DNA from 3 places in the Pseudobacteroides sp. genome. Region 1 is predicted to be linked to each of the others. Evidence: riboswitches for the same ligand, from Rfam matches in the RefSeq annotation. Region 1 holds a riboswitch; each other region holds the start of a gene.
The links. A riboswitch is a leader RNA that binds a small molecule or an ion and turns the genes downstream of it on or off. The one in region 1 is predicted to bind cyclic di-GMP.

Region 1 (3,213 bases):
TATTTACCTGAGGTTCGTATGAAAAGTTTAATTCCAAAATCACATCTCCAACCTGTGGAGTACGAACATAATCAGTATATGTATAGCTGTATGTTTTCACATTACTGATGCCCTTGAATGCTTCCTTGATATCTGTAGCAATAGATAATCCGGTATACCTAACCTTTATTGATGTTTTCTCTTCTACGATAGCCTCTTGTATTTTTGAGTTCAATCCCAAAGAATTTGATACGGTCAAAGACTCATCTGTAAACTGAAGACCTAAATCGCTTATAATGGTCTCATAAACACTAGAGTTCTCAGCATCACTTACCATTTTTGATTTAAGGATATCTACAAAAGAATTCTCAGCTTTTGGGTAGGATTTAGTCCACGAGTGGTTAGATTTTATCTCTTCGTCCGTTAAATTATAATAATCATATTTAATTCTTCCCTTAACGTCGGGTACAGGATCATCCCAAGTGGGATCAAGATGATAATAGGCTCCATCTAAGTTTACCAAAACCCATGAATGGCTTTGCCCACCTGCCTTTCCTTCGATTATTCTGGTTTCTATTCCTACCTCGTTAAGCATTTTATATGCTAGAAGGGAGTAACCCTGACATACGGTTTTATAAGGTGAGACGAGAGCTGCATATGCTGAATGCTGCCCAAGAGAAATATCATAGGCAACATTAGTTACAATCCAGTCATGAATTGCTCTTTCCTTTTGATAGTCGTTCATTTCAGGAGTAATAATTTCATTTAACACCTCAGAAACTTTACTTTCAACAAAATCCGACTGCTCTTTTGACTCCCAGTAGGAAAAATTAAACTTCATGGATAAATTTCCTGTAATACCATAGATGGTAACTCCATACGTTTTTGTGCTGTAGTGAAGGTAATCGTCCGAGCTAAAAATATCGCTAAATAAGCTTTTGATATTGCTTTTTATTGTTGCATCCCCTGTATACTGTATTGTGTATGTTGGATTTCTCAAAAGCATAGCCGATTTAACCTTCTCCGCTAAGTCCACAGGTGAAGCAGCTGTGTCATCACCTGCATAAACAACCCCCGGTACAGCAACAAATATTGCTATCACTGCCAGTATAACAAAACACGACAAATTGAACTTGGATTTCATAGAAGAATCTCCTCCAATCGGAAGGAAACCAGATCTGAGCAATACGAACAATAATTTTAGATTAAATAATAAGATATGTTCCACCCGGTAATCTGGCAACCATCGCATTTAGTGACTAAAATACCATTCTAGTCATCCCTTAGGCATGATCAAAAATAACTTCCGCTATAAATTTCGCTCATGTGTTGACTTAACTCGTCAACACCCACTCAAAAGCGGAAGTAATTTTTTAGTCATCCCTTAGCTTAAGGCCCATGACTTTGCGTCCTTACCTTTCGATAAGTTTGCCTTTATCAGTGGGGTACAGTGGAGTATAAAAAAAACCACCTAATATTATTATATCACATTTTTTAAAGAAAATCACGAAATGATTTTGTCAGCCTTGGCAGCTGTGGTGAGATACATCAATAAATGCAATGAAGCCAACATATGTTGGCTTTAAGGGAACTTTTACTTCTTTTTATCTATGAAAAAGGATTCGGTTTGGATAGGTAATGCTCCGTAAGCGGAATTGACTTTTTTGGCTACATTTATATTTTTCAATCCATTGCCAATATCTTCTAACGCCTTCTTTGCTCTTGAATTATTGGATTTCTCCAAATCCGATAATTCCTTTAAAACTGCCATGACATTTGATACTGAGATTTTTAGTTCCTTTAGTCCTTTTACTTCGTTTGAGCTTAACTCTTCAAGACTTTTAATCCTGGATTCCGATTTAAGGCGATGAAAATAAACCTCAAATTCATCATCAAGCTTGTCAACCTTTTCAATTATTCTTTGTTTTTCATCTAAAATATTCTCAAGTCTTTCTATTTCATCTTCGTCTATAACAGATGCCTGCTCAGCTGTTAACTCAAGCATTTCCTGCAAACATGCATATTTAGCATCTGTAATCTCCAAAAGCCTTTCAACATAAGTATTGGGGCTTTTATTTACAGTTATCCTATTGTTATTATCCATAGTGTTCTCCTATTTTGCAACTTGTTGAGATTTGGGCATTTGCTGTTTGGCCATTTTCATAGCTTGACTCCAGGTATCTCTAAGTTCCTTTGCAAAGCCTAAAACTTCATTTAATATTTCCTTGTCCTTTTTTATGCTTGCGTCTACAAGTCTTCTATTCATATAATCATAAATTAAATACAGATTATTTGATATATCATACTTTTGGTCCAAAGTTGCCTGAAACTCGCCTATTATATTTTCTGCTCTAACTATACAATTATGTGCCTTTTCAATATTTTTCTCATCTATTGCCATTTGTGCCTGCATAATAAATTTGATAAGTCCGTTATACAGCATAAGTGTCAATTCCTCCGGACTAGCTGTAAATATTGAGTTCTCTTTATACTGGTCTGATGCTTTGTTCATTACCATAATAATCCCTCCGGTATTTTTTGTTTATACGAAACCATTATTTACCACTAATCTGACTCATTAACCAGTTACTTTGATTATTCATTTTGGATATGGCAGATTCGAGTGCAGCATACTGCTTATAATACTTATTCTCCTTATCAGCCAGTTTGTCTTGGAGTCTATCTATTTGGGTATCATACTGGCTAATCTGTGTATATATAGTGTTGGAATACTCTGATGTATCTCCTGTAATCCCAGCTACCTGCAGCAATATTCCTTTTTTGCCTTCAGAATCTCTGATCGTTGAAATGTTATCTTCTATGATGTCATAAATTCTATGTGCCATACCCTCTTCATTATATCTGGTTTTCTTTTCCGAAGCAGTCAGATTGCGGCTGTAAGAAGGATTACTGTCTGATTTCTTGCTGAAAAGGTTCATTACACCATCGGGATTTGCCGCTATAGCCTGCTTTAGCTTGTCTTCATCAATGATAAGTTTACCCTTATCTGTAAAAGTGCCTGTGGTAATTCCGATATCAGTCAGCTTTGTTGTTATTCCGCTTATATTATCATATAGAGCAGTTCTCAGACTATCAACCACTTTTGTAATATAACTGTCGTTTTTCAAAAGACCTGTTTTAGCTCTTTCTTCCCACTTTTTCACCTGTTCTTCAGACATTCCTTCTTTCTGTTCTTCAGTAAGGGGTTGAAACTCTCTGCTGTATCTTTCTGTC
Region 2 (3,213 bases), on a different contig from region 1:
GGAGAATTTCCGATGAAATAAAAAGTTTCCCAAGATCGTGGATCCAGCCTGCGATATATAAATCCTGGACAAAAGCCTTTGGAAGATTCAATGCATTTCCCAAAGTTTTAGCAAAGTTTGCAACAAATCTGGAATGAATAAAAGTGTACATGTCCTTTTCTTTCATAGCATTGATTACTTGAAGACAGCGTTCAGGAAGCAGTTCACTTCCAGCTTCCAATCCTATATCAATTTGAAATCTTCCATATTTGTTTTCATACATTCTCATGTCTGCACGATGAAGAAGTATTTCGATTTTCTTTTCGGATTCATTTCTTGAGTGTGCTATACCTGTAGAACAAGATAATCTAATAGGATGTGCATTGGGATCAGATATAAAAATGCTGGTTTTTAATGTATTGCGTAATTTTTCATTGAGATTACGCTCCTTAACCAAATCCAGGTCCTTGATTAAAATTATAAATTCATCTCCCCCCAATCGTCCCATTGTATAGCTAAGGCCTTCAAGGCATTTTTTTATTAGGGCTGAAATGAATACAAGAGCTTTGTTTCCTGTCATATGGCCATATGTATCGTTAATGTGCTTAAAATGATCCATATCAATGACCATTAATGATACATTATATTGCTTATTCAGCATGTCCTGTCCGATTTCAATTATGCTGTTTAAGTTGTACAGACCTGTCAATGAATCCATCATGCTTACTTTGTGGTACTTATCCCTCTCGCTCTTTATGTTTATTATAAGGTAAAACACTAAAGAATATAGTGCACTGACGATAATTATACCTGATATATATACGGTAATAACATGTGTGGATTCATGAATTCTGCGGGTCAGAAAAATAAAAGCAATAATAATTCCAGTTAGATTTGAAAAAACAAAGTCTCGAAACAAATATTGTGCAAAAACGGGAATAAAAAAGCCTATGGCAATTACATAAATTGTATCTACCGTGAACATTGCTATAGTAATGAGGATAGAAGCTATACAGGTACATGCGAAAATTAATCTGAGTTTTGACTTAGGATGAAGTACATTGGATATGATTGAAGAAAGCATAAAGACTAAAGAACTACAAAGGGCAAAGGTAGAACGGTTGCTGGTAAAAAATCCCCATAAGCCGTAGGATACAACTCCCAAATAGAATAGTATTGGAACAATTATATACTTGTTATTCTTAAACAGCCTTCGCAAAAGAGTCTGTTTTCCACAATCCCATGAGGAATGCTTCATGAGAAAATCCGCAGGAATATTTATTTCGGTCATATTATCACCCAGTTATAAATAGTACGAACTTTAGTAAATACATCTTACTTTGATAAGAATAATTGATTGGCAAAAATAAAAAGGCAAGAAACAAAATTCAAGCCCTTTAGGTTAAAAACCCGGCAGCCTGACTATCATAACAATAAAATGTCACAGATTCATGGCTTTGCGTCCCTACCTTTCAATAGGTTTGCCTTATCATGGTTTAAGTTTATATATAAATGGTAACTTTAATATTAATTGTAATTTTTTAAAAACCAATAAAATAATTATATCATAAACCTTTAATGATTTTCCACAAAAAATTACATATATACAAAATAATTTAAAAGCCAAAAAGACCTTTGAATTTTTGTGTGCTTTTAATCACAACTATACTATATGATATAATAATTTGTGTGATTGATAATTCAAAATAGCTGGAGGATTGAAAGGTGCATAAAATATTAATAGTAGATGATGATGAGCTAATAGCAAACCTTATAGAGCAAAATCTCAAGCTGGAGGGTTTTGATACAAAGGTATGCCATGATGGTGTCTCTGCCCTTGAAATTTGTGACGGCTACAAGCCCGATCTGGTTGTGCTTGATGTGATGATGCCCAGGCTTGATGGGTTTCATGTATGTAAGTGCCTTCAGGGGACAGGCACTGCAGTTATTATGCTGACTGCTAAAAGCGATATATCAGATAAGCTTGTAGGGCTCGAGATGGGGGCGGATGATTATATTATAAAGCCCTTTGATAGCAGAGAGCTTGTTGCAAGAATAAAGGCTGTCATACGCCGCTTTGAGAAAGTTTCCATACAGCATATTGGTAATGAAAAAAGTTCAGGTAACAAGATAATAAGTCTTAACGAGCAGACCAGAATAGCACTTGCGGCTGGTAAAGAACTGGATCTTACCCCAACAGAGTTTGAACTGCTTCTCATTTTTGCCAACAATGTACAGAGGGTTTTTACAAGAGAGCAGCTTCTTGACACTGTGTGGGGGTATGATTATCTTGGAGATTCGAGGACGGTCGATATTCATATACAGCGTCTTAGGAAAAAGCTAGGAAAATACAGCGGCTGCATTGAAACTGTTTTTGGAATAGGATATAGGTATAAGGAGCCAATAAAATGAAACTGAGACTCAAGGTTATCTCCATGAATATGTTTATTATTGTAGCAATATTGCTTGTTAGCGGAATCATAATTATAAGGACAATTGATAACTTTAATCTATATACTTCATACCAGTACGTTTTAAGTCAAAGCAAATTTACAGAGCAATATCTTACAGAATACCTTAAGATCAGTGAAAAACCCCATGTCTCATTAGAACTTAACATTAATTCACTTGAAGAAAAACTGAGGCTGCAATCGGGCTGTGGTGTGGAGATTTCAGGCAGTGACAAAGCTTCTGCCAATGAAATGCAGAAGAATGCACTTGAAGGCAAAAAAGTCTACTTGATTAGTTCGGAAAGCCCAAACAGGAAGCTGCTGATGGCTTTTCCAATCATAGTTAAAGGTTCAGTAATAGGAACTGTTAGCTTGGAGTATTCACTTTACCAAGCGGACAGTATGAAAAGAAACCTTCAGATAACCCTCGTTATCCTGCTTGTTTTTGCTCTTTCGGTGTCGCTAGTTTTAAGTTATCTTTTCTCATACAGGATGATTAAGCCTTTAGAAAAGCTAACCCTTACAACAAAGGAATATTCAAAGGGTAATTTCAATGAGATAGGCGGGGTAAAAACCGGAGATGAAATAGAAAAACTGGCTCATTCCTTTAATGACATGGGCAGAAATATCAAAGATATGATTGACAGGCTTACAGATGAACAGCAAAAACAGAAGAAGTTTATCGATAGTGTAACTCATGAAATAAGAACTCCTCTTACAAATATTATTGGGTATGCAGATCTTTCAGGCAGAGTAAATGAAGAGGAACAACGCAAAAAATATT
Region 3 (3,213 bases), on a different contig from region 1:
AATTCGAAAGTTATATTCCAATAATGTATTCAGTAATTAGAAATTATAGCCGAAATATACTATACGAAAAGTGACAGTTTAATCTCTTTTCATTATGTCAAAAATGTAAATTAAATGGGGGATAATATGCATGAAGGGCATAGAAAAAGGCTGAAAGAAAGATTTCTAAAAGAAGGACTGGATAGCTTTGAACCTCATCAGGTACTGGAAATGCTTCTTTTCTATTCCATACCGAGAAAAGACACGAATGAAATTGCACACAGGCTCTTGAAAAAGTTCGGATCACTTTCAGGTGTTTTTGAAGCGGATATAAAGGATATTCATAATACAGAAGGGATTGGTGAAAGCTCCGCATTTCTTCTTGCATTGATACCTTCCATTTCCAGAAGGTATTTTAATGATAAATGGGGAGAAAAGCCTGTGTTGGACAGCTCGGCAAAAGCGGGCCAGTTTGCAGTTTCAATATTTATGGGCAGAACCTATGAAGCATTCTATCTTATTTGTTTAAACAGCCAAAACAGAGTAAACTACTCGGCACTTATTCAGGAAGGGACTATAAACGAATCCCCTGTATACCCTAGGCTTATTGTAGAGACAGCACTAAGGCATCAGGCAAACAGCGTCATTCTTGCACATAACCATCCTGGAGGAAGCATGAATCCATCCCGGGCGGATATTGAGATTACTGAGCGTATTAGAGTTGCTCTAGAAGCAATCTCCATAACGGTTATTGATCATATTATTGTTGCAGGCGACAAATATGTAAGCTTTGCTGAAAAGGGATTGATGAAATAAATAAGGCAATATAAAAAGCCGGCTGTCAGATACTTTTGGTTTAGCCGGCTTTAAAATTGATATTAGTGATTAGAAAGGTTTCTACAATTCATCGATTTTGACATGATCAATATCAAAGTCCTTATTATCGAAGTAATTTTTATTCAGTGCATATCCGAAAGTGGAATCCAGCTTTATCCATTTTCCTTCATCATGAAGATAAATTTCGTTCCATGCATGATATTCCTGACGTTTTCCCGATACATAATTGCCTCGTATGACTTTTGCCTCTATACCGATAGACCTGGACATGGCCGCAAACAAGGTTGAAAAGTCGTAGCATACACCTTTTTTTGTTTTAAAGGTATTTTCTGCTCCGTAGACATCTGTAAAGTCATTTGCCAGCTGTCTGCGATATTTGTCATAATCATACTTTATGTTCTTGGTAATCCAGTTATATATATTTTTAGTTTTATCGCGATCGGTTTTGGAGAGCCTTGTAAGACGTTTGGCAAGATCGGCAATAGCAGGATAGTCGCTTTCAATATCCTTGGTGGGAACCAAGAATCGGTTAACATCAGCAACGTTTTCTACAATTAGCTTAGGGCCATAGGTGTATTTTCTATCCTCAAGATTAACCATGATATTAACTTCATACTGGCCTTTGCCCTCAGTAAACCATATGTTTTCATTGAACTTGCCATTGTCAAGGTCAATATCAAACCATTCCTGATAAGAATCTTTAATAATAAGGGCTTTGATTTTTTGTTTCGAGGTCTGACCGGAGATGTTAATTTTCCCATCAGCCTGTGATGGTAGCTTAATCAAAGATACTCCGTTTTCAGTAATCAGAAGTGGCTCTTCGGCATTCGATACTTGGAAGGGCGTGATGGATAACAAAGAAGTGATGGTAAAAATCAAAAAAAGCTTAATAAAACGGTTCATGATAAATCCCCCTTTTTCGGTTACTCAGCCGTCATAGTTTTAGTTTGGGAATTATCAAGGATTACTTAAGGAGTGTTTCCATTTAAGACAGTAAGACGGGATGAAGTAAATGATCGGAATTACTGCTAATGAAAATGAATTAAAAGCAACATGTACTTTTAATAATAGAAAACTGCATTAAAGACAACCCTTTGAAATTCCCCAATAAACATTAGACCTGTAGTTTTGCGTCCCTTTCTTTCGAAAGGTTTGCCATTGTCGAAAGGGTTTTACATAATTAATAAATGTGAACATAATAAAAGCTCTGATTGACTTGCCAAACAGAGCTGGTATATGCTTTTAAAAGCAATCCTAACACCTTTGGCAACCCGGCTGTCATAGAATAAACCTTAGACCCTTGGGCTTTACGTCCCTATCTTTCGATAGGTTTGTCATTATCAGTATGTTTACTATTTAATTAATTACATAAATCTCCTACAATTATATTTTACTACTTTTTATCGTAAGTTACAATAGGCTTCGACTAATTTATCCATATTTATTGTGAAATATATTATTTAGGTGTTTTCTTTTGAGCCTTAAGCATTTCAATGCATAGGAGGAGCCTTCTGTCTTTGGTATCCTCTTTTTTGGCGGATAGAATCCATTCGATATATTCACGCTTATGAGAATATGAAAGCTTGTGAAAAAATTCCTTTTCATTAGGGTTGGTGTGTAATAAATTATCAAGTTCCATTGGGATTTCCACTGCTCTTTCTTCTGTATCCTGAACTATAATTACATGTACTTTGTCACCGGGACCCTTTCCGATTGCGTTTCGGACCTTCTGATTTAATCCGATAAAATGGCATCGGTGTCCCATCTTTGCAAGAGACCCTCTGTACTCATATCCGTCAAAATATGCCTTAACTTTTACCTGGCCTTTTACTCCGAACTCTTTTTCCACATCATAAGGAAATTCTATATACCCGGAATTAAGTGTCTCATGCTTTATTATTTCCGCTTCAAATTCGTATTTTTTCATTAATTATCATCCTTTGACTTATAAAGTGGTGTTTTTATTGAGGATATCAGCCGGAAGCTAAATATTATTATAACCAAAATATAAAGCCATATAGAAGAATACTTAGCGTCGAGCAGCTTTATAACGGCTAATACCAATGCAGCAATTATTATAAAACTGTAAAATATGATCTTTACATAATTCTTTTTTAGCATTTTAATCACCTGTTTCTGTATAGATAGATTAAAAGTGATAAATCTATTACACTTGTCTGTCGCAAATCCCGTTGAACCGTTCGTTATTTGCTTCGCCAAATGTAAGATTAGCAACACTTTTAATCTAGATTATACGTTGTATAAACACATTATATACTTTTTGCAGTGTTTGAGGAAGGTGAAATGTTTAGTTGCTTACGTGCTTGCGAATGAAATTTAAAAAAGAAGCAGTTACTTTTAAATTGACATTTTTGATATTGCTTATATATACTGAAT

Region 2: it holds a riboswitch for cyclic di-GMP, as region 1 does, so the genes downstream of both, VIO64_RS05175 (bifunctional diguanylate cyclase/phosphohydrolase) here and VIO64_RS16850 (Ig-like domain-containing protein) in region 1, are expected to answer to the same signal.
Region 3: it holds a riboswitch for cyclic di-GMP, as region 1 does, so the genes downstream of both, VIO64_RS18570 (transglutaminase-like domain-containing protein) here and VIO64_RS16850 (Ig-like domain-containing protein) in region 1, are expected to answer to the same signal.

The regions. Positions count from the first base shown of each region.
Region 1 covers NZ_DATCTU010000104.1:92,501-95,713, forward strand. The annotation lists gene VIO64_RS16850 (Ig-like domain-containing protein) at 1-1,123, opposite strand, end outside; cyclic di-GMP riboswitch class I at 1,349-1,422, opposite strand; gene VIO64_RS16855 (flagellar protein FlgN) at 1,574-2,083, opposite strand; gene fliS (flagellar export chaperone FliS) at 2,093-2,497, opposite strand; gene fliD (flagellar filament capping protein FliD) at 2,535-3,213, opposite strand, start outside.
Region 2 covers NZ_DATCTU010000032.1:135,219-138,431, forward strand. The annotation lists gene VIO64_RS05175 (bifunctional diguanylate cyclase/phosphohydrolase) at 1-1,270, opposite strand, end outside; cyclic di-GMP riboswitch class I at 1,389-1,475, opposite strand; gene VIO64_RS05180 (response regulator transcription factor) at 1,705-2,391, shown strand; gene VIO64_RS05185 (HAMP domain-containing sensor histidine kinase) at 2,388-3,213, shown strand, end outside.
Region 3 covers NZ_DATCTU010000113.1:539-3,751, reverse strand. The annotation lists gene VIO64_RS18580 (DUF3048 domain-containing protein) at 1-24, shown strand, start outside; gene radC (RadC family protein) at 127-795, shown strand; gene VIO64_RS18570 (transglutaminase-like domain-containing protein) at 877-1,719, opposite strand; cyclic di-GMP riboswitch class I at 1,899-1,983, opposite strand; cyclic di-GMP riboswitch class I at 2,079-2,162, opposite strand; gene VIO64_RS18565 (YdeI/OmpD-associated family protein) at 2,273-2,743, opposite strand.